One region of the Streptomyces sp. NPDC053493 genome, then DNA from elsewhere that is predicted to be linked to it. Evidence: riboswitches for the same ligand, from Rfam matches in the RefSeq annotation. Region 1 holds a riboswitch; each other region holds the start of a gene.

Evidence for each region. Region 1 has a riboswitch for cyclic di-AMP ahead of ACIGO8_RS10770 (transglycosylase SLT domain-containing protein). Riboswitches for the same ligand answer to the same signal wherever they lie in the genome.
Region 2: another riboswitch for cyclic di-AMP. It lies ahead of ACIGO8_RS29425 (transglycosylase family protein); the one in region 1 lies ahead of ACIGO8_RS10770 (transglycosylase SLT domain-containing protein).
Region 3: another riboswitch for cyclic di-AMP. It lies ahead of ACIGO8_RS08400 (peptidoglycan DD-metalloendopeptidase family protein); the one in region 1 lies ahead of ACIGO8_RS10770 (transglycosylase SLT domain-containing protein).

The regions. Positions count from the first base shown of each region.
Region 1 covers NZ_JBITXS010000003.1:133,469-143,213, reverse strand. Annotated here, with positions in the region: gene ACIGO8_RS10785 (sigma-70 family RNA polymerase sigma factor) at 1-833, opposite strand, end outside; gene ACIGO8_RS10780 (hydrophobic protein) at 1,057-1,215, shown strand; gene thpR (RNA 2',3'-cyclic phosphodiesterase) at 1,250-1,831, opposite strand; gene ACIGO8_RS10770 (transglycosylase SLT domain-containing protein) at 1,933-2,817, opposite strand; cyclic di-AMP (ydaO/yuaA leader) riboswitch at 2,822-3,010, opposite strand; gene pucL (factor-independent urate hydroxylase) at 3,440-4,375, shown strand; gene ACIGO8_RS10760 (PP2C family protein-serine/threonine phosphatase) at 4,413-6,137, opposite strand; gene ACIGO8_RS10755 (isochorismatase family cysteine hydrolase) at 6,243-6,782, opposite strand; gene ACIGO8_RS10750 (Rieske 2Fe-2S domain-containing protein) at 6,923-7,825, shown strand; gene ACIGO8_RS10745 (hypothetical protein) at 7,944-8,234, shown strand; gene ACIGO8_RS10740 (glutamate--cysteine ligase) at 8,287-9,387, opposite strand; gene ACIGO8_RS10735 (NADPH-dependent FMN reductase) at 9,582-9,745, opposite strand, start outside.
Region 2 covers NZ_JBITXS010000013.1:46,259-56,003, forward strand. Annotated here, with positions in the region: gene ACIGO8_RS29395 (class I SAM-dependent methyltransferase) at 1-898, opposite strand, end outside; gene ACIGO8_RS29400 (NAD(P)/FAD-dependent oxidoreductase) at 1,128-2,513, opposite strand; gene ACIGO8_RS29405 (exopolyphosphatase) at 2,894-3,808, opposite strand; gene ACIGO8_RS29410 (DUF501 domain-containing protein) at 3,805-4,344, opposite strand; gene ACIGO8_RS29415 (septum formation initiator family protein) at 4,395-4,865, opposite strand; gene eno (phosphopyruvate hydratase) at 4,988-6,268, opposite strand; gene ACIGO8_RS29425 (transglycosylase family protein) at 6,543-7,244, opposite strand; cyclic di-AMP (ydaO/yuaA leader) riboswitch at 7,248-7,421, opposite strand; gene ACIGO8_RS29430 (transglycosylase family protein) at 7,691-8,707, opposite strand; gene ACIGO8_RS29435 (cytochrome P450) at 8,822-9,745, opposite strand, start outside.
Region 3 covers NZ_JBITXS010000002.1:597,255-606,999, reverse strand. Annotated here, with positions in the region: gene shc (squalene--hopene cyclase) at 1-2,081, shown strand, start outside; gene ACIGO8_RS08430 (1-hydroxy-2-methyl-2-butenyl 4-diphosphate reductase) at 2,156-2,779, shown strand; gene hpnH (adenosyl-hopene transferase HpnH) at 2,787-3,809, shown strand; gene ACIGO8_RS08420 (aspartate aminotransferase family protein) at 3,821-5,206, shown strand; gene ACIGO8_RS08415 (helix-turn-helix domain-containing protein) at 5,281-5,925, shown strand; gene ACIGO8_RS08410 (DUF6126 family protein) at 5,950-6,105, shown strand; gene ACIGO8_RS08405 (tyrosine-protein phosphatase) at 6,163-6,951, opposite strand; cyclic di-AMP (ydaO/yuaA leader) riboswitch at 7,332-7,496, shown strand; gene ACIGO8_RS08400 (peptidoglycan DD-metalloendopeptidase family protein) at 7,501-8,445, shown strand; gene ACIGO8_RS08395 (SGNH/GDSL hydrolase family protein) at 8,621-9,415, shown strand; gene ACIGO8_RS08390 (STM4011 family radical SAM protein) at 9,486-9,745, opposite strand, start outside.

The DNA of each region.
Region 1 (9,745 bases):
GTGGCGGCCAGGCCGAGGAGCGGTCCCGCGCTCTCGCGGACGGCGGCGAGGAGCGCCGTCGTCGGAGGCACGAGCAGCAGGCCGACGAGCAGGCCCTCGGCGGGGACGAGGCCGCTCCGGAGGCCGGCGCAGTGGGCGCAGGCGCGGGCGTGGCGGGCTATGCGCTTGCGCCAGAGCGCGGACGGGCGGCCGTCCCAGGTGCCCAGTTCGGAGTGCAGGGCGGGGCAGGCCGGGTGGGCGGACAGGGCCCGGACGACCACCCGGGCGGACTCGAGGCGTTCCTTCATCCGCTGGACCCGGACCGCGGTGTGCTCCGGGGACAGTTCGAGGGCGGCCGCCACCTCGTGGCGGGTCAGCTGTCCCGCGCACTCCAGCCACCACAGCGAGAGCACGGCGCCGTCCTCGGGCTCCATCCAGCGGGTGGCCTCGGCGGTCTCGCGCCGCTGGCCGGACAGGTGGAGCCGGGCGACCGTGAGGTCGACGAAGTCGGCGCCCGGCTGGGCGAGGTCGCGGGCGTCGTCGAGGCCGCCGGCGGCCCGGTGGCCGGTCTGCTGCCGGTGCCAGTGGGTGCGCAGGGTGTTCATGGCGATGGCGACGAGCCAGGAGCGGAAGCTGTCCGGGGAGCGCAGTCCGCCGAGGCCGTCGAGCGCCCGCAGCATGGTCTCCTGCACGACGTCGTCCACGTCGTGGTGGCCGTTCATCGCCCGGCCCACGATGTTGTAGACGAGCGGGAGGTGGGCGGCGACGAGCCGGTCCCGTGCCGCCGGGTCGCCGCCCTGCGCGGCCCTGACCAGCTCCGTGCCGTCCGGCCCGTGCGTGCCCTGCGCGTCCATGCCCTGCCTCATCCTGACCGTCCTGCCTGTTGCCGATGCCCAACACCTGGGAGATCGCGCCGCGACCACCGGATAACGGAAAACGGCCGGGAATTTTCGAGATCTTTCGAAGGGAGCCGAACCTCACCCCAAGGCTTTCGCACATTGTTGCGACAAGACCGGGCATACGCGGTGGTGCGGGCGCCGGACGGACCGGTGCCAGGCTCACCCGGGAGGTGCCGTCATGGTTCCGCTCCTGATCGTTCTCCTCATCATCCTGGTGCTGTTCGGCGCGGGCTTCGCGCTCGACGTGCTGTGGTACGTCGCGATCGCCGTGCTCGTGCTGTGGCTGCTCGGCTTCCTCTTCCGCAGCGGCAGCGGATCCCGTTGGTACCGGTGGTGACCCGGCGGGAGGCCGGTGCGGCCGCGGGCGCCGTTCAGGAGCCGGCGAAGGGCCAGGACTCGATGTCGCGGTAGCGGATCGGTCCCGGCCCGCGCCCGGCGTTGCTGCCGACCAGGTGCAGCCGCCCGGACGTCCAGCGACGGCCGGAGAACCCGGCCAGCCCGGAGGCCGCCGCGAGGACCTGTGTCAGGTCACCGCGGCGGGCCCGGGCCAGCGTCAGGTGAGGACGCAACGGCCGGTCCTCGAACGGGATGCCGCACGTCTTCACCACGTCGCGGACGTCGGCGGCGAGCAGGTGCAGCCCCTCCACGTCGCCGTCGATCCCGCTCCACAGCACCCGGTCGTCGAAGTGGCCGCTGCCGCGCAGTGCCAGCTCCAGGGGCCGCCGCGCGGCCGCGAGACCGGCGAGCGGCGGCCGCAGCAGGGCGGCGGCCCTGGCCGGGAGCTCGCCGAGGAACGCCAGGGTGATGTGCCAGTCCTCGATGCGGTTCCAGCGCAGCGAGGGAAAGGCGTCCAGGGCGGGGCGCAGGGCCCGCGCCAGTTCGTCCTTGGCGTCGTCGGGCGGGGCGAGGGCGACGAACACGCGGATGGTGGGCGCCGGGGGCTGATCGTTCACGCGGGACTTCGTACCATCCCCGGCCCGCCGCGCTCCGGCCGGCCCCCGGCCGCCGGATCCGTCCGCGCCCCGCCCTGGTCCGGTCACCCGCCCTGGTCCGGTCAGTAGGCGCCGAAGACGTTGTCGATGGAGCCGTAGCGGGCGGCCGCGTAGTTGCAGGCGGCGGTGATGTTGGCGACCGGGTCGTACGGGTCGTTGGCCGTGCCCGCGACGTGGTAGGCCTGGAAGGTCGGGTCGATCACCTGGAGCAGGCCCTTGGACGGGGTGCCGGCGAGGGCGTTGGAGTCCCAGTTGTTGATGGCCAGCGGGTTGCCGGACGACTCGCGCATGACGTTGCGGTAGATGCCGTCGTACGTGCCGGGGATGCCGTTGCGGGCCATGATGTCGAGGGACTCGCGGATCCACCCGTCGAGGTTGTCGGCGTAGCCGGCGGCGCTGGAGGCGGCCACCGCCTGGACGGCGGCGGCCGGGCGGGCGGCCTTGGTCGCCGCGCCCGTGGCGGCCGAACCGGCGCCGGCCGTGCGCGTGGTCTTCGCGTGCGAGGCCTTCGCCGTGGCGCTCTTCGCGTGCGCGGTCTTGGCGTGCGCGGTCTTCGACGGGGTGGCCGAGGCGTGGACGGTGAGCTTCAGACCCGGGTGGATGAGCGCCGGGTCGGCGCCGACGGCGGCGCGGTTGTCGCGGTAGAGCTTCTTCCAGCCGCCCTGCACGGAGTACTTCCGGGCGATCTTGGAAAGCGAGTCGCCGCGGACCACGGAATACTTCACCGGGCCGGCCTTCTTCGCCGTGAGAGCGGCCGCCGCCTTTTCGACTGCGACGATCGTATGCACGTGCTGCGCGGCGGGAGCTCCCTGCGGGGTGACCGCCGCGGCGCCGGTCGCGCCGGCCAGCGGCAGGGCGAGCGCGGCGCTGCCGGTGAGGCCGGCGGCCGCGATCGAGCGGGCGAGCGGGGTGTTCTTGGGGCGGCGGTGCTTACCGTGTCCACGCATGGCGAATTCCTCTCCTTCGCCTGCGAGGTGAGCTGTCGGGTTCGGGCGGGAGATGCCCGGCCGCAGTGCGCGGCTTCACCCCGAGCCGGGCCCGGACGACCGGAGCCGGCGGCAAACCTGGGTCCCCCGCTCCTGCCGGACGTGTGGTGAGTGCGGTGTACCGGTCGGCGGCAGGATTCGGCGTTTCCGTCCGGTTGCCGGGTGACCGTACGCGAATGGGAACGACGAGAACAAGGCCCTAATTAATCAACGCAAATGAATTGATCCGGGAAATGAAAAAGGATCACCGCACCTCCGCGCCACCACCTCCCCAACCCTTTTCCCCGGTCTCGCACTTGACGCCGTGACAGCAACGCCGGGCTCCCATTCCCACCTTGGAAAGGAATAGCGGGACATCACATGCTTTGTCCGATTCTGGGCGTGTGGAAGGTCACGCATTCCGCAGGCATTGCGTGCGGCCGCCGGGCTGTGCTGGAATCCAGCGGAACCTACGGACCGGGATGCTCGTCAGTCCCGGGGCGGCCTCGGGGCGCGGGGCCGGACGGCGGGGGGTGCCGCGTGCGCGGCACCGGACGCCGGGCGTACGGGATCGACGCATCCACGTACCCGCAGGAGCCGCATCATGAGCTACACCTCCACCAGCAAGCACGTCCTCGGCCAGAACCAGTACGGCAAGGCCGAGAACCGGATCGTCACCATCGAGCGCCGCGGCAACGACGGCGCCTGGCACGACATCCGCGACCTCAACGTCTCGGTCGCGCTGCGCGGCGAGTTCCGTGAGGTCCACCTCACCGGCGACAACGGCAACTGCCTGCCGACGGACACCACCAAGAACACGGTCTACGCCTTCGCCAAGGAGCACGGCATCGCCTCGCCCGAGGCCTTCGCGATCCTGCTCGCGAAGCACTTCGTGCACTCCCAGCCGGTGATCCACGAGGCGCAGATCCGCGTCGAGGAGTTCGCCTGGGAGCGGATCTCCGTGCCCACCCGCGCCGAGCAGCACTCCTTCGTCCGCAAGGGCCAGGAGGTGCGCACCGCGCAGGTCACCTACAGCAAGTCCACCGGGCAGCTCCAGGTCGTCTCGGGCCTGAAGGAGCTGACCGTGATGAACTCGACCAACTCCGAGTTCCACGGCTTCGTCAAGGACCGGTACACGACCCTGAAGGAGGCGTACGACCGCATCCTCGCCACCAAGGTGACGGCCCGCTGGGCGCACTCCGCAGTGGCCGCGGGCGACGCCGACTTCGACTGGGACCGCTCGTACGCGAAGGTCAGGCGGCACATGCTGGAGGCGTTCGCGGAGACGTACAGCTACTCGCTCCAGCAGACGCTCAACGCGATGGCGGAGCGGGTCCTCGACCACTGCGCGAGCGTCAACGAGGTGCGGCTCAACCTGCCGAACAAGCACCACTTCCTGGTCGACCTGGAGCCCTTCGGGCTGAAGAACGACAACGAGGTGTACTTCGCCGCGGACCGGATGTACGGCCTCATCGAGGGCACCGTCCACCGCGACGGCGTCACCCCGGTGATCGCCACCAGCGACTGGATCACCGCCTGACACGGCCCTCGCGGTCGCCTGACGCGGGCGTGCGGCGTCAGTCCACCCGGATGGCGAGCAGGCACGCGTCGTCCTCGGGCCCGGCCTGGTCCGGATCGGACAGGATCGTCTCGATCAGCCGCTCCGGCTCGGTGTCGGAGGAGCGCGTCATGGCGTCGGCGAGGCGTTCGATGCCCTTGGTGACGTCCTCGCCGCGGCGCTCCACCATCCCGTCGGTGTACAGCACGAGCAGATCGCCCTGCCGCAGCCGCGTGTCGGTCGTCTCGTAGGCGTAGCCCGGCAGGGCACCGAGCAGAGGGCCGCGCTGCCCGGCGTGCAGCGGCTCCGCCCGGCCGTCGCGCAGCAGGATCGGCGCCGGGTGGCCGGCGTCGGCCCAGCGCAGCACGCGCTCGTCGTCGATGTGCCCGACGATCACGGTGGCGGTCTCGCCGTACGGTTCGCTGCAGACCAGCTCGTTCAGCCAGGTCAGCATCTCGCCCGCCCCGGCGCCGGTCTGGGCGAGGCCGGCGAGCGCGTGGCGCTGCTGGGACATGCGGGCCACGGCGTCGAGACCGTGCCCGGCGGCGTCGCCGATGGCGATCAGGACCAGGCCGTTCGGCAGCAGCCGGCACTTGTACCAGTCGCCGCCCACCGCGCTGTCCGGCTCGGCCGGCCGGTAGGAGGCGGCCACGGTGAGCCCGACGGCCGCGAGCGCCTCGGAGTGCGTCGGCAGCAGCGCCTCGCGCAGCGCGTCGGCGACCCGCCGCTCGGCCTGGGCCTGGCGCCGCAGCCGGTCCGTCTCGCGCTCCGTCTCGGCCAGCCGGCGCCGGCTGCGGATCTGCGGCGTGAGGTCACGGGCGACCAGGTTCACCGCCCACGGCCTGCCGTCGGTGCCGGCGACCGGGCGGCCGAGCAGGTCGAGCGTGCGCACCTCGCCCAGGACCAGGAAGCGGATCCGGGTCCAGGCGGGCTCCTCGCCCGCGAGGACGGAGGTGAGGAACTCGGAGAACGCCGTCAGGTCGTCCGGCAGCAGCGCGTCGCAGAGCTGCTCCAGCGACCAGGGCATCTGGATCTCGGCGTGGAAGATCCGGCTGAGCCCCTCCGACCAGGTCACCTTGCCGGACAACAGGTCCCAGTTGCCCCAGCCGAGCGAGGCCAGGTATTGCGCGTCGATGGTGAGCAGCTCCGTGCGGCTCTGCACCGGGCGCCAGGTGGCGAGCACCTGCTCCCCGCACAGCGCCGCCGAGTAGAGCAGCGGTGCGCGGTGCAGCCGGCCCATCCGCTGCTCGGTGTAGTCCACGTACTGGCCCTCCAGCGGCCCTCCTCCGGCCACGACGTCGCTCAGCGCCGCGAGGAGCCCGCTGCTTGCGGCGCCCGGCCGGGCCTCCAGGAACCGCTGTCCCACCTGCCGGTCCGGGGCCTCCAGCCAGTCCGCGGACCTGATCCGGTTCCCGGCGACGATACGGAAGTCCCGTACGGTCCTGCTCTCCTCGTCCCTGAGCGGTTCAAGGAGCACCGCCGAGGCCGGGATCGCGCTGAGCACCGCGCACGTGCCCGTCGCGCCCGGGTCGTGCGTGCTGCACAGACAGCGTGGCGGCGCGGAGTCGTGCCCCGCGGCGGCGGGTACGGGCGCGAGGAGCTGCACGGGAGAGGTGACCTCGCTGCTCGGTGGTGGCGAGGAGGGCCGCTCCGCCGTGCGCCGGACCGAGGCGCGCAGGGCGGAGACCTCCCGCCCGATCAGGTCCTTCAGCTCGTCCACCGTGTCCGGCAGCGGAAAACTCATGATCGCCTCGCTTCCCGGGCGAGCGGCCCGGTCGTCTCTCCGGCCATCCTTGCGCCGCTGCCCACCGGGTCGCGGATCATGCGCGCGCAGGAGGCGGCGGGTGGGTCAGAAGGTGACCTCGGCGGCGTCCACGACGCGCCCGGCCATGTTCCGCTCGATCATCCGCAGCGCGGCCCGCGCCAGGTCCTCGTGGATGTGGGCGACCGCGTCGCGGGGCACGGTGACGCGCAGGTGCCGGATGTGGGCGTCCAGGGCCGAGTAGAGCACGCACTGCTCGGTGACCTGGCCCGTCAGGACGAGGTCGGTCACGTCGAGCGAGCGCAGCAGGTAGGCGAGCGGTGTCTCGTAGAAGACGGAGTGCCGGGCCTTGACCACGAACAGCGAGTCCTCGTCCGGCCGGACCGGGTCGACGAGCTCGGGATGCCGGCCCGCGAGCGCCATGTCGAGGATCTCGCCGTGGTGGGACCGCCACTGGCCGAAGTTGTCGTTGGCGTACACGACCGGCGCCCCGGCCTCCCGGGCCCGGCCGAGCAGGTCCACGAGCGCGGGCAGCGCCGCCCCCACGGACGGCACGAGGAGTTCCGCGTCCTCGTGCTCGTACGTGTTGAGCATGTCGATCACGACGAGCGCCGCCGTACGAGTCATCGAGCACCGCCTTCCCACGCCGGGCCGTCGCAAGCACCGGCCCCTCCCGGGATACCGCGAACGGGTGCGCGGCGCACGCGGGGCGGGTGAACGGGCGACGAGGTCCGTTTCGGGTGGGGCTGGGTGGTTACACGCGCGGTATGAAGAGCATCTCGCCCGTCCTGCGGTCGGTACTGCCCTCCGGGCAGAAGCCCGGAGTCGTGTTGAAGGTGATGGACCGGTTGGAGAACTCGGCGCGGGCCGACCGGCTGGTGGACGCCGTACGCGGCGCCGTGCAAGCGCTGCCGCTCGGCCCGGCCCGTGACGTGCTGCACGGGCGATGGCTCGGCCATCCGCTGCATCCGCTGCTCGTGCAGTTCCCGATCGGCGCGTGGCTGTCGGCCGCCGTGCTCGACTTCGTGCCCGGCCAGCGCCGCGCCGCGCGGCTGCTGGTCGCCGCGGGGCTCGCCGGGGCGGCTCCCGCGGCGGTCGCGGGCTGGGTGGACTGGGCCGAGATGCGGCGTCCCCAGCTGCGCGTCGGGCTCGTGCACGCCGCGGCCAACGTCACCGGAGTGGTGTGCTACGCCGCGTCCCTGACCGCCCGCTGCCGCGGCGAGCACTGGCGCGGCCGGATGTGGAGCCTCGGCGGTCTCACCGCGATCGGGGTGGGCGGGGCGCTCGGCGGGCACCTCGCCTACCGGCAGGGCGCGGGCGTCAACCACGCCGAGCAGGTCGGCGCGCTCGCGCCGTCCGGCTGGCATCCGGTCGCGGCGCTGGCCGACCTGCCGCCCGGCCGGCCGCGGCGCGCGCACGTCGGCGAGGTGGCCGTGGTGGTCGTGCGGACCGACGAGGACACGGTGCGGGTGCTCGCGGAGCGGTGCAGCCACATGGCCGGTCCGCTCGCCGACGGTGAGGTCGTCGACGGCTGCCTGGTGTGTCCCTGGCACGGCAGCAGGTTCCGCCTCGAGGACGGCTGGAACGTGACGGGCCCGGCCACCGCGCCCCAGCCCGTGTTCCAGACCCGTGTCGTCGACGGCCGGGTGGAGGCCCGCTTCCCCGGCTGACGCGTCTCCCGCCACCCCAGCGCCGGACCACGCCCGGCCCCCGGCATCGGATGCCGCCCGGGGCCGGGCGTGGTGTGCTGGTGGCGAGGGGGCCGAGCGTCACCCAGGAGGAGAAGTCATGGCGGTCTTCGTCCACGCCGTCCTTAACGGAGTCAGCACCGACCAGTACGACGCGCTCAACGCCAAGCTGCAGGGCACACCGGAGATCTTCGAGGGATGCCTCTCGCACGTCTGCGTCCCGACCGACAGCGGTCTGGAGATCTTCGACCTGTGGGAGACCGAGCGGCAGATGAACGCGTTCACCGAGAAGATGATGCCGGTCGCCGCCGATCTCGGCTGGCCCGTCACGCAGGCTCCGCCGCGGACGCGGACCGTCCACAACTACTGGGTGCCGGGCGCCGACGCCTGACCTGCGCCCACGGCGTCCCGGACCCACGGGCCTCCGGCCCTCCCCCGGGCCGTCAGTCGACGGCCTCGGTGGTGATGCGGGCGCAGGCCCGTACGACCTCGTCCAGGCGCAGGCCGTCGGCGTGCAGGGCGCGCTGGCGGTCGGCGCCGCCGCCCCGGGCGAGGTGTTCGGCGACGCCCCGCCGGACCCGGTCGAGGTCGCCGGAGTCCGCCAGCGCGGCCTCGGTGTGGCGGACGAGCGCGGCGAGCGCCGCCTCCGCGGAGGTCGGCCGCATCGTCTCGGGATCGACGAGCGGCCCGCGCAGCCCGGAGCGCGCGGCGCGCCAGGAGGCGAGGCGCAGCAGTCCCGAAGGGACGCGGGGCGCCGGCTCGCCGTCCCGCCAGGCGCGGGCGGCGGTCTCCACCAGGCCGCGGACGAGGGTGGCGACGAGCACGGTGGTGTCGGGTTCCAGGCAGACGTCCGCGACGCGGATCTCGACGGTCGGATAGCTGTGCGAGAGGCGGGCGTCGAAGTAGATCATGCCGGGATCGCACAGGACGCCGGTCGCCACCATGGCCCGGACCCGGTCGTGGTACCGCTCGGCGCTGCCGAACAGCTCGTACGGACCGGCCGACGGCCACCGGTTCCAGACCCGGCTGCGGTAGCTGCCGTATCCGCTGTCGCGGCCCTGCCAGAAGGGCGAGTTCGCGCTGATCGCGGTCAGCAGGTACAGCCAGGGCCGGATCCGGTCCAGGACACCGACGCCCTCCTCGTCGGAGGCCACGGCCACATGGACGTGACAGCCGCAGGTGAGCTGCTCCTGCGCGGTGAGCGCGAACTGCTCGGCCATCCACTGATAGCGCGAGTCCCGGGTGCGGGACGGCTCCACCGGCAGCGGCGAGGTGGCGAGCGCGGCGACCAGGGCGCCGGACTCGGCGGCGTAGCCCCGCGCCTCGGCGCGCCAGCGGACGATCTCGTCCCGCAGCTCCGCCATGTCCCGCAGCGGGCGGGTGGCGAACTCCAGTTGCTCCTGGTGAAGTTCCTTCTCGAACGCGCCGCCCGACGTCCCGCCGCGTAGCGCCGCGGACGCGAGGACGGGCGCGGACACGGCGAGCGGCTCGCCTGTCTTCGCGTCGACGAGCATCAGCTCTTCTTCGACTCCCACGGTGCGCATCGGGGCTCCTGCACCTCCTGTACCTGCGGTGACGTTTCCGCGTATGCCCCCGAACCGCTCATTCGACTCCTCCGGCTCCGTCGGCGCGCGGCGGATCGGCGGTAAGGCGGGCAGGCGTATCAGGCGGCCAGGCGTATCAGGCGGCCAGGCGTATCAGGCGGCCAGGCGCGTCAGGCGGTCAGGCGGTCAGGCGGTCAGGCTCCGGCGGCGGCCAGGAGGCCGAGGGACTCGCCGAGGCGGTGGCGGGCGGCCGGGTCGGAGAGGAGGCCGTCGGAGGCGATCATGGAGCGGTCGAGCGGGAGCCGGGCGCAGGCCCTGTCGACGACCTGGGCGCCCGTGTAGTCGAGGACCGTGCGCA
Region 2 (9,745 bases), on a different contig from region 1:
TGAGCAGCCGCCCGCCCGGCTTGAGCAGCCGGTACAGGATGTCCGCGTACTCCCGGTAGCGCACCGCGCCCACGTGCTCGGCCATGCCGATCGACGAGATGGCGTCGTACGGCCCGTCGACGACGTCCCGGTAGTCCTGGACCCGGATCTCGATCCGGTCGGTCAGGCCCTCCTCGGCGATCCGCTTGCGGGCGAACGCGGCCTGCTCGCGCGAGAGCGTGATGCCGACGACCCGCGCGCCGTACTCCCGGGCCGCGTGGATCGCCATCGAGCCCCAGCCGCAGCCCACGTCGAGCAGCCGGTCACCCTCCCGCAGACGCAGCTTGCGCGCGATCAGGTCCAGCTTGTCGTGCTGCGCCTCCTCCAGCGTCCCGCCGTCGCTCCAGTACGCGCACGAGTAGACCATCGACGGGCCGAGCACCAGCTCGTAGAAGTCGTTGCCCACGTCGTAGTGGTGACTGATCGCCTGCTTGTCCCGGCGCCTGGTGTGCCGGGCGCCGCTGCGCCCGCGCATCTCCTCCACCGGCGGCTTCGGCGGCGGCAGCGGACCGGCCAGCTTCAGCAGCGCCTTCGCCGCGGCCCGCACCTTCGGGTCGCGCACGGCCTCCAGGGCACCCCGGGACTCCTCGCCGCGCTCCCAGATCAGCCCGGCGAGCCGGTCCAGGACCTCGTAGAGGTCGCCCTCGACGTCGATCTCGCCGGCCACCCAGGCCCGCGCGAGCCCGAGCTCACCGGGCTTCCACAGCAGCCGCCGCAGGGCGCGCCGCTCGCGGACGATCAGTACGGGACCGTCGGCGGGGCCGGCTTCGCTGCCGTCCCAGGCGCGCAGCCGCACCGGAAGCCGGGCTCCCAGCACGTCCTCGGCAAGGGCGGTCAGCCGCGACGCGGCGTCGGCCATGGTGCAACACCTCCGTGATCTCGTGCCCCAGAAATGCCTGTCACCAGGAGAACACCGTCCGTAGACGAACCCATCCCCTCCCGCGCGTAAACGCTGTGAAAAACACGCGAAGGGCCGTCCGCACCACGGATGGCGGACGGCCCTTTTACGGCCTTGCGTGTACTACGGGTCCTGCTGTTCCTGCTGGTCCTACGGGTACTGCGGTGGTGCTACGCGTCGGGCGCGGGCCTCAGGAGGCCTTGGCCTTCTCCTGCGCCGGGGCGGCCGGCGCCGGGGCGGGCTTGGCCGCCTCGTAGAACTCCTCGCGCGGGGTCTCCATGGCGCCCAGGGAGACGACCTCACGCTTGAGGAACATGCCGAGCGTCCAGTCGGCGAAGACGCGGATCTTGCGGTTCCAGGTCGGCATGGCCATGCCGTGGTAGCCACGGTGCATGTACCAGGCGAGCCGGCCCTTGAGCTTGATCTTCATCTTGCCCATGACGATCATGGCGACGCCCTTGTGCAGGCCGAGACCCGCCACCGCGCCCTTGTTGGAGTGCGCGTACTCCTTCTGCGGGAAGCCGCGCATGCCGGCCACCACGTTGTCGCCGAGGACCTTGGCCTGGCGCAGGGCGTGCTGGGCGTTCGGCGGGCACCAGGCGCGCTCGCGCGGGACACCGGCCTTGATCGCGGCCAGGTCCGGGACCTGGGCGTTGTCGCCCGCGGCCCACACGTAGTCGAGGCCGTTGACCTGGAGCTTCTCGTTGCAGTCCACGTGGCCGCGGGGGCCGAGCGGCAGACCGAAGCGGGCGAGCGCCGGGTTCGGCTTCACACCGGCGGTCCACACGATCGTGTTGGAGTCGACCTCGAGGCCGTTCTTCAGCACGACGTGGCCGTCGACGCAGGAGTCCATCGAGGTCTCGAGGTAGATCTCGATGCCGCGGCCCTCGAGGTGCTCCTTGCCGTAGAGGCCGAGCTTCGGGCCCACCTCGGGAAGGATCTTGTCGGCGGCGTCGACCAGGATGAACCGCATGTCCTCGCGGTTCACGTTCTGGTAGTACTTCGCCGCGTCGCGGGCCATGTCCTCGACCTCGCCGATGGTCTCCGCGCCGGCGAAGCCGCCGCCCACGAAGACGAAGGTCAGCGCCTTGCGGCGGACCTCCTCGTCGGTCGTCGAGTCGGCCTTGTCGAGCTGCTCGAGGACGTGGTTGCGCAGGCCGATGGCCTCCTCGATGCCCTTCATGCCGATGCCCTGCTCGGCGAGGCCGGGGATCGGGAAGGTGCGGGAGACGGCACCCATCGCGATGACCAGGTAGTCGAACGGCAGCTCGTACGCCTCGCCGACGAGCGGCGCGATCGTGGCGACCTTGCGGTCCTGGTCGATGGTGGTGACCCGGCCGGTGAGCACCTCGGCTCCGCGCACGACGCGTCGCAGCGGGACGACGACGTGGCGCGGCGAGATGCTGCCGGCGGCGGCTTCGGGGAGGAAGGGCTGGTAGGTCATGTACGACCGCGGGTCGACGACCGTGACGGTCGCCTCCGCGTAGCGCATCTTCTTGAGGATGCGCCGAGCTGCGTACAGGCCTACGTACCCGCCGCCTACTACGAGGATCCTGGGACGCTCCGTGGTGCTCATGCCATCGAGTATCCACCCCTCCAAGGGGGGGTGCTCGTGCGCCCCTTCACAAGGATGCGAGGCACCTCTGCTACACTCCGCCGCCCACGTGACCCATGTCATGGTCGAGCAAAGGAACCACGGTGCCGGGGCGGACGTTGTTCACCCCCTGTGAACTGGCCCGGAGAGCCTTCCTTAACGCCGTACCAAGGGGAGCGTTCACACGATGGAAACATCGAGCGAAGTGGCCTCCACACCTGCGAAAGGGCCCTGAGGAGGCCCTTGGAGGGCCCCAAGACCTCCCTCGGACGCCCTCAGGGCCCTTTCTCTTGTGAAGAACTTCACGAACTTTCCCGACAGGCCGTCGCCGGGGCCGTTCCGGAGCCCTCCATAGCTGTCCGCTATGCCACGGATAGGGCGATCCCATCGAGGATGTCGTGCTCGCTGACCACGACCTCGGCGGCCCCGGTGCGCTCCATGATCTCGGCGAGGACCAGCGCTCCGGCGATGATCACGTCGACCCGGCCGGGGTGGATGACGGCGATCGCGGCCCGCTCGTCGTGGGTCGAGGCGAGCAGCCGGGCGAGCACCTCGTCGACCTGGGCGCGGGAGATCCGGGCGTGGTGGATCTTCGTGGAGTCGTACTCCTCCAGGCCCAGCGCGATCGCGGCGACCGTGGTGACCGAGCCGGCCAGGCCGACCAGCGTCTCGGCGTCCGCGAGCGGGACGGTCTCGGCGGCCAGGTCCATCGCGGCCCGCACGTCGGCGCGGATCGCGGCGATCTCCTCGGCGGACGGCGGGTCGTGCCGGACGTGCCGCTCCGTCAGGCGTACGCAGCCGATGTCGACGCTGCGGGCGACCTCGACGTGCTTGTTGCCGACCACGAACTCGGTCGAGCCGCCGCCGATGTCCACGACCAGGCGCCGGTCGTCGCCGTGCAGCTCGCCGGTGGCGCCGGTGAAGGAGAACTCGGCCTCCTGGTCGCCGGTGATGACCTCGGGCTCGACGCCCAGGATCTCCACGACGCCGTTCACGAAGTCGGCCCGGTTCTCGGCGTCGCGCGAGGCGGAGGTGGCGACGAAGCGCACGCGCTCGGCGCCCAGCTCCTCGATCACCGCCGCGTAGTCGCGGCAGGCGGCGAAGGTCCGCTCCAGCGCCTCGGGCGCGAGCCGGCCGGTCTTGTCGACGCCCTGGCCGAGCCGGACGATCGTCATCCGCCGGTCCAGCTCGATCAGTTCGCCGGTGTCGGGGTGGACGTCGGCGACGAGGAGGCGGATGGAGTTCGTACCGCAGTCGATTCCGGCGACCCGGGTCACTTCTGCTCCTCGTCCTGGTCGGCGCAGGGCGTGACGCACGGGCCCTTCGCCCACCACTCCGGCAGCATCGCGATCGCCTCGTCGCCCAGCGGGTTCACGCCCGGGCCGGCGGCCAGCGAGTGGCCGACGAGCACGTGCAGGCACTTGACCCGGTCCGGCATGCCGCCGGCGCTCGGGAAGCCCTCCAGGACCTCGATGGCGTCCCGGCGGGCGATGTAGTCCTCGTGCGCGGCGCGGTAGGCGGCGGCGAGTTCCGGGTCGGTGCCGAGCCGGGCCTGCATCTCCTTCATCACGCCGTTGGCCTCCAGGGTGCCGATGGCGGAGGCGGCGCGCGGGCAGGTCAGGTAGTACGTGGTCGGGAACGGCGTGCCGTCGGGCAGCCGCGGCGCGGTCTCGACGACGTCCGGGTTGCCGCACGGGCAGCGGTGCGCGATGGCGCGCAGGCCGCGGGGCGGGCGGCCGAGCTGGGCCTGGAACGCGGCGACGTCCGCGTCGGTGGGCTCGGTGCGTTCGGTCTGCGGAGGGGGCGTGTCCATGTCTGCCTTGCTCGGGTCTCGGAGTCTCGGTGTGCGGGTGGGGCGGGGCGTCACGGGCGGTCGGCTCGGTCCACGCCGTCCCACAGGTTGTCGTACCAGGGGCGGTCCGTCGCGCCCTGGTCGGTGCGGGGCCGCTGCTCCGCGTCGGGGTCGTTCACGGTGAAGCCGGTCTCGCCGGGCATCACGTAGTGCAGGTGCTCGCGGGCCAGCCGGCGCACATAGGCCGGGTCCCGGAGGCGGGCCTTCTCGTCCCGCAGCTCCTCGACCCGGCGGGCGGCCTCGGCGGCCTTGCGCTCCTGGTCGGCGATCTCGCCCTGCTGGGAGACGTACTGCCGCATGGGATAGGCGAGCGCCACCACGAGCGAGCAGACGACCAGGGCCAGGAAGGCCGCGCGGCCGGTGAGCCGGGAGCGGCGGGCCTGGCGGCGGGTCTGGGAGCGGTAGACACGGGCGGCGGTCTGCTCGCCGAGCAGCCTGATCCGGGTCGCGGTGGAGAACCGGTCCCGGTCCTTCACGGCCATGTCGTCCGCCTCCCCTTCGTGGCCTCGCGCTGTCGGCCCTGTTCACACGTACGTCCCCGCACACGGTACGGGACCGAGTGCGGGGACGTACGGATCAGAGCTGTGTCAGCCCGGTGATCGGATCAGCCCTTGAAGCGCGGGAAGGCGCTGCGGCCGGCGTAGACCGCGGCGTCGTCGAGGATCTCCTCGATGCGCAGGAGCTGGTTGTACTTGGCGACGCGCTCGGAGCGGGCCGGGGCGCCGGTCTTGATCTGGCCGCAGTTGGTGGCGACGGCGAGGTCGGCGATGGTGACGTCCTCGGTCTCGCCGGAGCGGTGGGACATCATGCACTTGAAGCCGTTGCGCTGGGCGAGCTCGACGGCGTCCAGGGTCTCGGTCAGCGAGCCGATCTGGTTGACCTTGACCAGGAGGGCGTTCGCGGTGCCCTCCTCGATGCCGCGGGCGAGGCGCTCGGGGTTGGTGACGAACAGGTCGTCGCCGACGAGCTGCACCTTGGTGCCGAGCTTGTCGGTGATGACCTTCCAGCCGGCCCAGTCGTCCTCGAACAGCGGGTCCTCGATGGAGACCAGCGGGTACGCGGAGACGAGCTCCTCGTAGTACTCGGTCATCTCGGCGGCCGAGCGGGACTTGCCCTCGAACTCGTAGGAGCCGTCCTTGTAGAACTCGGAGGCGGCGACGTCGAGCGCGAGCGCGATGTCCTTGCCGGGCACGTAGCCGGCCTGCTTGATCGCCTCGAGGATGAGGTCGAGGGCCTCGCGGTTGGAGCCGAGGTTCGGGGCGAAGCCGCCCTCGTCGCCGAGGCCGGTGGACAGGCCCTTGTCCTTCAGGACCTTCTTGAGGGTGTGGTAGACCTCGGTGCCCCAGCGCAGGGCCTCGGAGAAGGACTCCGCGCCGATCGGCGCGATCATGAACTCCTGGATGTCCACGTTGGAGTCGGCGTGCGAGCCGCCGTTGAGGATGTTCATCATCGGAACGGGCAGCAGGTGCGCGTTCGGGCCGCCCAGGTAGCGGAAGAGCGGGAGGTCGCTGGCCTCGGAGGCGGCGTGCGCGACGGCGAGGGAGACGCCGAGGATGGCGTTGGCGCCGAGCGAGGACTTGTCCGGGGTGGCGTCCAGGTCGAACATCGCCTGGTCGATCAAGCGCTGCTCGGTGGCGTCGTAGCCGACGAGCTCCGGGCCGATCTGCTCGATGACGGCGAGAACGGCCTTCTCCACGCCCTTGCCCTGGTAACGGTTGGGGTCACCGTCGCGAAGCTCGAGGGCCTCGAACGCACCGGTGGAGGCACCGGACGGGACGGCAGCACGGCCGGTGCTGCCGTCGTCGAGGCCGACCTCGACCTCGACCGTGGGGTTGCCTCGGGAGTCCAGGATTTCCCGGGCTACGACGACGTCGATGGACGGCACGAGCATCTCCTTCTGGGATGTGACGCTGGTTGTGACGCATGCGGCAAGGTCTCGTTCGCCTTGCGACAAGAGCCTAACCGGCCCGGGGGCTCCGACCGGCCGGGCGCCCGCCCGCTGGGACGAAAAAGGACCCGAGGGCATGCATCTCGGGACGAAAGACCCGGTTACCAATCAGTAGATTCCGGTCGTAAGAAACCGGTCCGGAGCAGCTGCTCCGGACCGGTTCCTTCCACTCACCGCGGGGTCTGCCGCCGGCCGGCGCCGGCGGGCGGTACTACTTCAGGTGGAGCTGCTGACCCGGGTAGATGAGGTCGGCGTCCTGGACGATGTCCTTGTTGAGCTCGAAGAGCTTCTGCCAGCCGCCCTTGACGCCGTGCGCCTGGGCGATCTTGCTGAGGGTGTCGCCGGAGACGACCTTGTACTCGCCGTCGCCCTTCTTGACCTTCTTGCCGGTCGGGGTGGTGACAGTCTGCTTCGAGGCGGCGCTCTTGGGAGCGGTGCGCTTCTCGCTGCGGGTGGTCGGCTGCTCGGTGGAGCGCTTCGGGGTGGTCTTCGGGGCGGCCGGCTTGGGGGCGGCGGCCGTGGCGGAGCCACCGTCGTAGGAGGCGCCGGACAGGCCCACGCCGCAGCTCGGCCAGGCACCCTTGCCCTGGCTCGCGAGGACCTTCTCGGCGACCGCGATCTGCTGGGACTTGGAGGCCTGGTCGGCGGTCGGGGCGTAGGCGGTGCCGCCGTACGCGGCCCAGGTGGAGGCCGAGAACTGCAGGCCGCCGTAGTAGCCGTTGCCCGTGTTGATGGACCAGTTGCCGCCGGACTCGCACTGGGCGACGGCGTCCCACTCGGCGCTGGTGGCGGCCGAGGCGGTGCCGGCGGCCATCAGCGGGGCCGCGACGGCGACGCCGGCGGCACCGGCCAGCGCGAGGGCGCGGGCGGCCTTGGAGGAACGACGGTGTTTGCCCTTGCCGGAAAGCAGCATGGAGGTTCTCCTCACCGACGCCTACGAGGTGAGCTGTCGGGTTCGGGCCTGTGAGTTGCCCGGCCGCGTGACCTAGCACGCGGCTTCACCCCAAGCCGATCGTCGGCCGTCTGTCTCAACGGCCGGGGCCGGCGCTTACCTTGGGTCCCCCGCTCCTGCCTTCGGCGCTTGCGCGACGACTGTTCCCGTCGGTCGGCGGCAGGATTCGGCGGACCGGTCGACGGGGCCCGCGGTGGCGAGCGGTCCTGACCGTAGACACAGACCCGGGGGAAGTTCAAAGACCATCAACCCGGAAAAATCGCCCCTACTTGCGCCCCGTCAGGGTGTGTTTGCGCAGGTGAGGGGCGATTCGGACAAACTTTGCGGACGTGACACGCCAGTTCGGGAAGAGAGACCCATGTCTCACTTGCACAGAACGGACATTCAGGGCCGGTTCGCCGTCCTGACTAGGCGTCGGACCCGGCCGTCCCGAGGTTCAGTTCCAGGCTCTGACCAGGGAGGATGAGGTCGGGATCGGTGCCGACCGTCTTCTTGTTGTGGTCGTAGAGGGCGGTCCAGCCGCCGAGCAGGCCGTTCTCCTCCGCAATGCCCGAAAGACTGTCACCCGGCTTGACGGTGTATTCGTCCGCCTTGTCCGAGGTGCCCGTATTTCCGGCCGGCGCGCCGTCGGTCGGAGCGGCGTGACGTCCCGATTCGGGCGTGGTGTCCGTTGCGCCCGGTTCTTCTGTCGCGGCGTCACCCCGGTGCTTGCCGGTGCCGGGCGTCGTCGACTCCGGCGCACCGGGCGTAACGGATGCGTCCGGCGTGACGGGCGTACCGGGCGCGGCGGGAGAGGTGGGGCTCGTGGGCGCCTGGGGCGCGGTCGTCGCCTGGCCGGGCGTGACGGTGGATCCGGCCGAGGGCGCCGTGCCCGGCGCGGACGGGGTGGCCGGGGTCGCGGGCGTGGCCGGCGTGGTCACCGGCGCCGAGGGCGCCGCGGAGGTCGCACCGGATCCGGCCGGCAGGCCGTCGGTGCGGTTCGACTCCGGAAGCGGTCCCGTGGACTCCTTGGGCGCGGCGCCCGGGCCCGGGTCGACGCCCGGCGCCTTGCCGTCCTTCTTCAGGCCGGCGATCGGGGCGCAGGTGGCCCACTGGGTGTCGCCGGCGGCGAAGGCCTTCTCGGCGACGGCGATCTGCTGGGCGCGGCTGGCGAGGTCCGCGCTCGGGGCGTAGGCGAGGCCGCCGTGGCGCTCCCAGCCCTCCTGGGTGAACTGCAGGCCGCCGTAGAGGCCGTTGCCGAAGTTGGCGCTCCAGGCGCCGCCCGACTCGCACTCGGCGACCCGGTCCCATGTCGCCGCGTCTGCTGCGGAGGCCGACCCGGTGGCGAGCAGCGGCAGCGCCATGGCCGAGCCGGTGACCCCCGCCGCGACGACGAGTGCGGGGGCCTGGCGGGGTCTGCGGTGACGTCCGTTCCCGGAGCGCATGCGGAGTGCCTTTCGCGTGACTGCTGAGACTGCGGGTGAACGTAGCGGCATTCGAACGCGCGTCACAAGTCGATGCAGCAGAGATCACGCGAAGATCACATTTCTGACGGAGCGTCAATTTTCTTCGGTGCGACGCTCCGGGGCGAACTCCACCGGAAGGGTACGAAGGCCGCGCATGATGAGCCCGCCGCGCCAGCGCAGTTCCGCCGGATCGGCCCCAAGTCGCAGGTCCGGCAGGCGTTTCAGCAGCGTCGCCAGCGCCGTCTGCCCCTCCAGCCGGGCCAGCGGCGCGCCCAGGCAGTAGTGGATGCCGTGCCCGTAGCCGAGGTGCTGGTTGTCGCGCCGCGCCAGGTCCAGGGTGTCCGGCTCCGCGAACCGCGCGGGATCGCGGTCCGCGGCCGCCAGCACCACTAGGACCGGGTCGCCGGCCCGGATCTCCTGCCCGCCGACGGTCAGGTCCTCGGTGGCGAACCGCCAGGTCGCCAGCTCCACCGGCCCGTCGTACCGCAGCAGCTCCTCGACACCGGTCTCCAGCAGGCCCGTGTCGCCCGCGGCGAGCGCGTCCTGGAGGCGGCGGCGCTGCTCCGGGTGGCGCAGCAGCGCGTAGACGCCGTTGCCGATCAGGTTCACGGTCGTCTCGAAGCCGGCGAAGAGAAGGATGAAGGCCATCGCGACGACCTCGTTCTCGGTCAGGTGCTCGCCGTGGTCCGAGGCCCGGATGAGCCCGGAGATCAGGTCGTCGTCCCCTTCGTGCCGCAGGCCCTCCCGCTTCTTGTGGATGAGCTCGGCGAGATAGCCGCGCATCTTCTTCACCGACCGCGCCACCCCGCCGCGCGGTCCGCCGCCGTGCCGGATCATCATCCCGGCCCAGTCCCGGAAGTCGTCCTGGTCCTCGCGCGGCACGCCCAGCAGGTCGCAGATGGCGTAGATCGGCAGCGGGAACGCGAACTCGTGGATCAGGTCCGCCTCGCCGCGCTCCGCGAAGCCGTCGATCAGCCGGTCGGTCAGCTCCTGCACCCGCGGCGCGAACTCCGCGAC
Region 3 (9,745 bases), on a different contig from region 1:
GGGCAGCCGCGGCCAGCGAAACGACCACCACGACCACCACGACGAGCACGACCACCGCGCCGAGCACCACGGCCGGGACCACCGCGGCCGGCACGACGGCCGCCGCCGCGACGGCCGCCACGAAGGCCGCCACCACGACGGCCGGGAGCGCACCGGCCGGGAGCGCGCCGCCCACCGCCGTCCTCGAGGAGGACGCCGCCAAGGCGGCGGAACGCGCCGTCGAGCACCTCCTCGGCCGCCAGGACGCCGAGGGCTGGTGGAAGGGCGACCTGGAGACCAACGTCACCATGGACGCCGAGGACCTGCTGCTCCGTCAGTTCCTCGGCATCCTCGACCCGGACACCACCCGCGCCGCCGCCCTCTTCATCCGCGGCGAGCAGCGCGCCGACGGCACCTGGTCCACCTTCTACGGCGGACCCGGCGAACTCTCCGCCACCGTCGAGGCCTACGTCGCCCTGCGGCTCGCCGGAGACCTCCCCGACGCCCCGCACATGGCCCGCGCCTCGGCCTGGATCCGCGAGCACGGCGGCATCGCCGAGGCGCGGGTCTTCACCCGGATCTGGCTCGCCCTGTTCGGCTGGTGGCGCTGGGAGGACCTGCCCGAACTGCCGCCCGAGCTGATCTTCCTGCCGAGCTGGTTCCCGCTCAACATCTACGACTTCGGCTGCTGGGCCCGGCAGACCATCGTGCCGCTCACCGTCGTCTCCGCGAAGCGGCCGGTGCGGCCCGCCCCGTTCGCGCTGGACGAGCTGCACACCGACCCGGACCGGCCCCGCCCGGCGAAACCCCTTGCCCCCGCGGCCAGTTGGGACGGATTCTTCCAGCGCCTCGACAAGGGACTGCACCTCTACCGGAAGGTCGCACCGCGCCGGCTGCGGAAGACCGCCATGAACGTGGCCGCCCGCTGGATCGTCGAGCGGCAGGAGAACGACGGCTGCTGGGGCGGGATCCAGCCGCCCGCCGTCTACTCGCTCATCGCCCTCCACCTCCTCGGCTACGACCTGGAGCATCCCGTGATGCGGGCCGGGCTGGAGTCCCTCGACCGGTTCGCCGTGTGGCGCGAGGACGGCGCCCGCATGATCGAGGCCTGCCAGTCACCGGTCTGGGACACCTGTCTCGCCACCATCGCGCTCGCCGACGCCGGCGTACGCCCCGACCACCCGGCGCTGGTGAAGGCCGCCGACTGGATGCTCGGCGAGGAGATCACGCGCAAGGGCGACTGGGCCGTGCGGCGGCCCGGACTCGCGCCGGGCGGCTGGGCCTTCGAGTTCCACAACGACAACTACCCCGACATCGACGACACCGCCGAGGTCGTCCTCGCCCTGCGCCGGGTCAGGCATCCCGACCCGGCCCGGGTCGAGGCAGCCGTCCGCCGCGGCGCCCGCTGGACCGCCGGCATGCAGTCGAGGAACGGTGCCTGGGGCGCCTTCGACGCCGACAACACCAGCGGCCTTCCCAACCGGCTGCCGTTCTGCGACTTCGGCGAGGTCATCGACCCGCCCTCGGCCGACGTCACCGCCCATGTGGTGGAGATGCTCGCCTACGAGGGCAAGGCCCACCACCCGCGCACCCGCCGCGGCGTCGAGTGGCTGCTGAACGCCCAGGAGCCGAGCGGCGCCTGGTTCGGCCGCTGGGGCGTCAACCACGTGTACGGCACCGGCTCGGTCGTCCCGGCCCTCGTCGCGGCCGGCCTGCCGGGCGGCCACCCGGCGATCCGGCGGGCCGTCGCCTGGCTCGAGTCCGTGCAGAACGAGGACGGCGGCTGGGGCGAGGACCTGCGCTCCTACCACGAGCCGGAGTGGATCGGCCACGGCGCCTCCACCGCCTCCCAGACCGCCTGGGCGCTGCTCGCCCTGCTCGCGGCCGGCGAGCGGGAGTCCGCCGCGGTCCGGCGGGGCGTCGCCTGGCTCGTACAGACGCAGCGGGAGGACGGCTCCTGGGACGAGCCGTACTTCACCGGCACCGGCTTCCCGTGGGACTTCTCCATCAACTACCACCTCTACCGGCAGGTCTTCCCGCTCACCGCGCTCGGGCGCTACGTGCACGGCGAGCCGGTCCTCCACGGCCTGGAGCGCACGTGACGGCCCGGGAACCGGACCCGGCCGCAGACCCGGCTCGGGAGCGGGCCGCGGCGCCGGCGGGAGAGGCCGGCGCCGTGCCGCCGCTGCTCGTCGCCTGCGCGCTCGGCATCGAGAAGCTCGCCCTGCGCAGCGGCGACCGCGGCGGGGCGCCCGCGCCCGTGACCGTGGTGCGGAGCGGGATGGGGCCGGAGCACGCCCGGCGGGCCGTCTCCCGGGCCCTGGAGCGGGACGGCTGGCGCGACGCGGCCGTCATCGCCTCCGGCTTCTGCGCGGGCCTCGCGCCGGGCATGCACCCGGGTGACCTGATCGTCGCCGAGGAGACCCGCGACGCCGAGGGCGCCACGGCCTGCGTCGGCACCGAGCTCCTGGTGAAGGCACTCACCCGGGCCCTGCCCGGCCGCACCGTGCACACCGGCCCGCTGACCGGCTCCGACCACGTGGTGCGCGGCCCCGAGCGGGCCGCGCTGCGGGCCGGCGGCGCGATCGCCGTCGACATGGAGTCGGCGGCCACGCTGCGTACCGCCACCGCGGCCGGACCGCGTCCGGTTGCGGCCGTACGAGTGGTCGTGGACGCTCCTGAACATGAACTGGTCCGGATCGGCACGGTACGCGGGGGAATATCGGCGTTCCGCGTCCTTCGTGCCGTCCTTCCCGCATTCTTCGAATGGCACCGTTCTTTGCTGCTCCCCAGGAGGTGAGCGAGTTATGGCCATGCCGCTCCGTCAGTCCGTCCGGGTCGGGACCTACCTCTTCGAACAGAAGCTCCGCAAGCGGGACAAGTTCCCCTTGATCGTCGAGCTGGAGCCGCTGTTCGCCTGCAACCTGAAGTGCGAGGGCTGCGGGAAGATCCAGCACCCGGCGGGCGTGCTCAAGCAGCGCATGCCGGTCGCCCAGGCGGTCGGCGCCGTCCTGGAGTCCGGGGCGCCGATGGTCTCCATCGCCGGTGGCGAACCGTTGATGCACCCTCAGATCCACGAGATCGTGCGCCAGTTGGTCGCCCGGCGGAAGTACGTCTTCCTGTGCACCAACGCCATGCTGCTGCGCAAGAAGCTGGACGACTTCACCCCGTCCCCGTACTTCGCGTTCGCCGTCCACATCGACGGCCTGCGCGAGCGGCACGACGAATCGGTCGCCAAGGAGGGCGTGTTCGACGAGGCGGTGGCGGCGATCAAGGAGGCCAAGCGGCGCGGCTTCCGGGTCACCACCAATTCCACGTTCTTCAACACCGACACCCCGCAGACGATCATCGAGGTGCTCAACTTCCTCAACGACGACCTGCAGGTCGACGAAATGATGATCTCGCCCGCCTACGCCTACGAAAAGGCTCCCGACCAGGAGCACTTCCTCGGCGTCGAGCAGACCAGGGAACTCTTCAAGAAGGCCTTCGCGGGTGGAAACCGGCGGCGGTGGCGGCTGAACCACTCGCCGCTCTTCCTCGACTTCCTGGAGGGCAAGGCCGACTTCCCGTGCACCGCGTGGGCGATCCCGAACTACTCGCTCTTCGGGTGGCAGCGCCCCTGCTATCTGATGAGTGACGGCTACGTCCCGACGTACCGCGAGCTCGTCGAAGAGACGGACTGGGACAAGTACGGCCGCGGCAAGGACCCGCGCTGCGCCAACTGCATGGCGCACTGCGGCTACGAGCCGACCGCCGTCCTCGCCACCATGGGCTCGCTCAAGGAGTCGCTGCGCGCGGTCCGCGAGACCGTGTCCGGGAACAACGGGTGAGCGAGCGCGTCATGACCGGTGAGTTCGACCTGCGGGCGCTGCTCGCCGAGCGCGGTGGCGAGCGCTACGAGCTGCACGCCCGCCACCTCAACCACCAGCTCCCGCGCATGCTGCACACCATCGGCTTCGACAAGGTCTACGAGCGGGCCGAGGGCGCCCACTTCTTCGACGCCGACGGCGCCGACTACCTCGACATGCTCGCCGGCTTCGGCGTCATGGGGCTCGGCCGGCACCACCCGGTCGTCCGCAAGGCGCTGCACGACGTCCTCGACGCCCAGCTCGCCGACCTCACCCGCTTCGACTGCCAGCCGCTGCCCGGGCTGCTCGCCGAGCGGCTGCTCGCCCACAGTCCGCACCTCGAGCGGGTCTTCTTCGGCAACAGCGGCACCGAGGCCGTGGAGACCGCCCTCAAGTTCGCCCGCTACGCCACCGGACGGCCGAGGATCGTCTACTGCTCCCACGCCTTCCACGGCCTGACCACCGGCTCGCTCTCCGTCAACGGTGAGAAGGGCTTCCGGGACGGCTTCGCCCCGCTCCTGCCCGACACCGCGATCGGCCTCGGCGACCTCGACGCGCTGGAGCGGGAGCTGCGCAAGGGCGACGTGGCCGGCTTCGTCGTCGAGCCCGTCCAGGGCAAGGGCGTCCACGAGGCGCCGCCCGGCTTCCTGCGGGCCGCGCAGGAGCTGCTCCACCGGCACGGCGCCCTGCTGATCGCCGACGAGGTGCAGACCGGCCTCGGCCGGACCGGCGACTTCTACGCGTACCAGCACGAGGACGGCGTCGAGCCTGACCTGGTCTGCGTCGCCAAGGCGCTCTCCGGTGGTTACGTGCCGGTCGGCGCCACCCTCGGCAAGGACTGGATCTTCAAGAAGGTCTACTCCTCGATGGACCGGGTCCTGGTCCACTCGGCCAGCTTCGGCTCCAACGCGCAGGCCATGGCGGCCGGGCTCGCCGTGCTCTCGGTGATGGAGTCGGAGGGCACGGTCGCGCACGTCCGCCGGATCGGCGACCTGCTCGCCTCCCGGCTGCGTGAGCTCGTGCCGCGCTACGAGCTGCTGCACGAGATCCGGGGCCGGGGCCTGATGATCGGCATCGAGTTCGGCCGGCCGACCTCGCTGGGCCTGCGCAGCCGCTGGACGATGCTCCAGGCGGCCCGCAAGGGACTCTTCGCGCAGATGGTCGTGGTGCCGCTGCTCCAGCGCCACCGCATCCTGACGCAGGTGTCGGGCGACCACCTGGAGGTCATCAAGCTGATCCCGCCGCTGATCATCGACGAGGCGGACGTGGACCGCTTCGTGACCGCCTTCACGGCGGTGATGGACGACGCCCACGCAGGCGGCGGACTGATGTGGGACTTCGGCAGGACGCTGGTCAAGCAGGCCGTGGCACAGCGCTGACCGGATCCGGTCACGGGTTTTGCCTCTGAGGCAAGAAACTTGCCTCAGAGGCACGATCCTGGCGGAATGGACGCATGGACCACGTCCCCGGGGGCTCCGCCCCGGACCCTGCCGCCGCCGGCGCGGCCGCCACCGACGTCCTGCCGGACGTCGCCCCGCAGCTGCGGGCCCTGCGCCGCCGCCGTGGCCTCACCCTGGAGGCCGCCGCCCAGCGGGCCGGACTCTCGCCGGCGCACCTGTCCCGTCTGGAGACGGGCAACCGGCAGCCGTCGCTGCCGATGCTGCTGGCCCTCGCCCGTATCTACGGTACGACGGTCTCCGAGCTGCTCGGCGAGCTGCCGCCCGAGCGCGACCCGGTGATCCGGGGCGGCCGGGCCGAGGCCGTCGAGGCCGACGGCTGGATCTACCGCCCGGCCGGCGGCCCGGGCCGGGCCATGCAGGCCCTGCGCGTCCACGTGCCGTACGCCACCAGCGCCGACATCGTGCGGGTCCACGCCGGCGAGGAGTGGCTCCACGTCCTCGACGGCCGGGTCCGGCTCGCGCTCGGCGACGCCGTGCACGTCCTCGATCCCGGGGACAGCGCGCACTTCGACTCGCTCACCCCGCACCGCATCGGCGCGGCCACCCGCGGCGGCGCCGAGCTGCTGTTCGTCCACACGCTGATGCAGAGCCCCGCCGCCGAGCTGTGCCTCGGCGACGGGACGCCGCACCGACGCTGACTCCCGACCTCAGAAAGGACCGACATGTCCGAGAAGTCCGCACCGGTCACCGGCGAGGAGCGCGGCGCCGGCAAGTTCCCCAAGGGGCTGGTGCTCCGCCTCTTCGCCTATCTGGTCGCCGGGCACCTCTTCGCCGGCTTCCTCTACCTGCTCTTCATGCTGGGCGGGCAGAACCAGTAGCGAACCGTCCGCCGGGGCGGCGGTGACGCGCCCGCCGCACGGCAGTCGCGCGCGGCCTCAGGCGCCGGCGAGCAGCCGCTCCCGCAGCAGCTCGCGGGTCTCCGGGGCGAGCCGCAGCCCCTCCGCGAGATAGGCGTCGACCGAGCCCCAGGTCTGCTCCATCGTCTCGAAGGCGGCCCGCAGATACTCCACCCGCGCGTCGAAGAGCGGGCTCAGCAGCTCCATCACCTCCGGCGACATGGCGTCCGGGGCGGTGGAGCTGCGCTGCACCTTGTAGCGGCGGTGCGGGGCGTTGGACTTCACGTAGTCCGCCTCGATCGCCTCGCGCTCCACGCCGACGGCGAGCAGGGAGATCGCGATGGCCACGCCGGCGCGGTCCTTTCCGGCCGCGCAGTGCATCAGGGCCGGGACGCTCTCCTCGGCCATCGCGTGCAGGATCCGGCCGTGCTCGGCGGTCCGCTCGACAATCATCTTCCGGTACGAATCCGACATTCTGGCCGCGGCCTTGCCCTCGCCCAGGATGCCGCGCAGCTGCGCCAGGTCGCCCGAGCGCACCAGCTTCCAGAACTCCTTGCCGTCGGCCGGGTCGTTGAGCGGGATGTTCACGTTCCGTACGCCCGGAAGATCCACGTCCGGTCCTTCGATGCGCCGGTCGGCCTCGTTGCGGAAGTCGAAGACCGTGTGCAGACCCAGGGTCGCGAGGAAGGCGGCGTCCTCGGCCGTGGCGTGGGCCAGGTGGCCGCTGCGGAAGAGCCGTCCGGGACGCACGGTCCGGCCGTCCACGGTCGGCAGTCCGCCCAGGTCGCGGAAGTTGCGTACGCCGGTGAGCTCGGGCTCGGTCGTCATCTGCGTCACGGTTGCTCCTGCTGTCGAGATCGGTTCCTGGGGCAATCATCGAGGGTCCGCGACCTCGCCCGCAGCCCCTCGAGCGGGAATGGGTGATCTGTCCGAATTGGATGGTTGGGTATAACCCGCCCTGATTGAAGGCGAGATGGGAATCGGGGCGTGAGCAGCGTCATAACCGTGACGGACCGTGGCTGATCGTCTTTTTCAAATTCCCTTTGCCAAGGGGAATTCGAGAGGCCGTCATCCACGGAGGGTCACCGGAATTCCGGCCGGAGGACAAGAGATCCGCTATCCACGGGAACCAATGGCTTGTTTACGTCGTCCCGGCTCGTCTAGCGTCGCGCTCAATCCGGACGGACCGCCTAATCCTGCCGCCGACCGGAGAATCCGCACCGACCCGTATCAGGCAGGAGCGGGGGACCCAGGTACTTTGCCGATCCCTCGAAGAAGACGAAGGACGGCTCGGGGTGAAGTCGCGCGAGAGCGCGGCCGGACATCTCCAGTCCGAACCCGACAGCTCACCTCGCAGGCGACGGAGAGGAATTCGCCATGCCCGCGAAGGGTAAGCACCGCCGTCCCAAGGCCAACCCGATCACCCGCGGGTTCGTCGCCGCCGGCGCCGGAGGCGCCGTCGTCGCCCTGCCGCTCATCGGCGCGACCGGCGCGCAGGCCGCCCCGGCCGCCCTGCCGCAGCAGGCCGTCGCCGCCGCGGTCCCCGCCGCCGCTCCCGCCAAGGCCCCGGCCGCCGCGAAGACGTACACCGTCGTCCGCGGCGACTACCTGTCCAAGATCGCCACCGAGCACCACCTGGCCGGCGGCTGGCACAAGCTCTACCGCGACAACCGCCAGGTCATCGGCGACGACCCCTCGCTGATCCTGCCCGGCATGAAGCTCACCCTCGGCGGCAAGCACCACGCCAAGGCGGACCACGCGCCGAAGGCCGCCAAGAGCCACGCGCAGGGCTCCGGCGACGCCGCCGCCCGCGCCTCCCGCGGCGCCGAGCGCCCGTCGGCCCCGGCCGCGAGCACCTCCTCCGAGGCCTCCGCCTCCTCCTCTTCGTCGTCCTCCTCGGCGGCCACCACCTCCTCCTCCGGCTGGGTCGCCCCGGTCAGCGGCGGCATCTCTACCCCGTACCGCGCCTCGGGCTCGATGTGGTCCTCCGGCTACCACACCGGTGTCGACTTCATCGCCTCCACCGGGACCACCGTCCACGCGGTCGGCCCCGGCACCGTCTACTCGGCCGGCGACGGCGGTGCGTACGGCAACCAGGTCGTCATCCAGCACGCGGACGGCACCTTCTCGCAGTACGCCCACCTCTCCTCGATCTCCGTCTCCGCCGGCCAGACCGTGACCGGCGGCCAGCAGATCGGCCTGTCCGGCGCGACCGGCAACGTCACCGGCCCGCACCTGCACTTCGAGATGCGCACCGGGCCGGAGTACGGCTCCGACATCGACCCGCTGGCCGCCCTGCGCCAGCACGGCGTGAGCATCTGACGTCACGTCACACCACACATCTGACGTCGCGTCACGTCGCGGAGGCCCGGCACCTGCGTGCCGGGCCTCCGCGTATTCCGGCTTGGGAGAATCTTTATCGGTGGCATATGTCACCCGGCGTCAACCCCTCCTTACGGTCGCGTAGGTCACACGGCGGAGGGAATGATGTGCTCCCGTGGCAGACGATTCGAGATCACGAGACAAGAACGCATTCGGGTCGTACGCGGCGATCGGTGACAGCTTCACCGAGGGCGTCGGAGACCCCGGCCCCGACGGGGCCTACGTCGGCTGGGCGGACCGGTTCGCGGTCCTGCTCGCCGACCAGCTGCCGGAGCACGAGGGCTTCCGGTACGCCAATCTCGCCGTACGGGGGCGCCTCCTGGACCAGATCGTCGCGGAACAGGTCCCGAGGGCGAAGGAACTCGCCCCGGACCTGGTGACCTTCTGCGCCGGCGGCAACGACATCATCCGCCCCGGCACCGACCCCGACGACGTCGCCGAGCGCTTCGAGCGCGCCGTCGCCGAACTCACCTCCGCCGTGGGCACGGTGATGGTGACCACCGGCTTCGACACCCGCGACGTCACCCTGCTCAAGCACCTGCGCGGCAAGATCGCCACCTACAACGGACACGTCCGGGCCGTCGCCGACCGCTACGGCTGCCCCGTGCTCGACCTGTGGTCGCTCAAGTCCGTCCAGGACCGCCGCGCCTGGGACGACGACCGGCTCCACCTGTCGCCCGAGGGCCACACCCGGGTCGCGCTGCGTGCCGCCCAGGTGCTCGGCCTGCCCGTGCCGGCCGACCCGGAGCAGCCCTGGCCGCCGCAGCCGCCGCGCGGCGCCCTGGAGGTCCGCAAGGACGACATCCACTGGGCCAAGGAGTACCTGGTGCCGTGGATCGGGCGCCGGCTGCGCGGCGAGAGCTCCGGCGACCACGTCGAGGCCAAGCGCCCCGACCTGCTGCCGCTGTAGCCGGGGCGCCGCCGCCGGGGCGGCCGCCGCGTCGGTCGGGCGGCCGCCTCGGGCGGCGTCGTGCCGGCCGCTAGCGCGCGTGCGTGTCCGCCGGGCGGACGGCGGCCGGGATCCGTTCCAGGACGCCGCCGGCGAACACGTCGTACAGCGGCAGCGTCTCCAGGTGGACGTAGCCGATGTGGCAGTCGCACACGGCCAGCGGGCACGCCCGCGGCCGCAGCGTGGCGCGGTACGAACCGTCGTAGAGGTTGCCCAGCTCCGCCTTGACGAAGTGGCAGCGCCGCACCGTCCCGTCGCCGTCCACCGAGACGACCGACTCGCCGGTGCGGC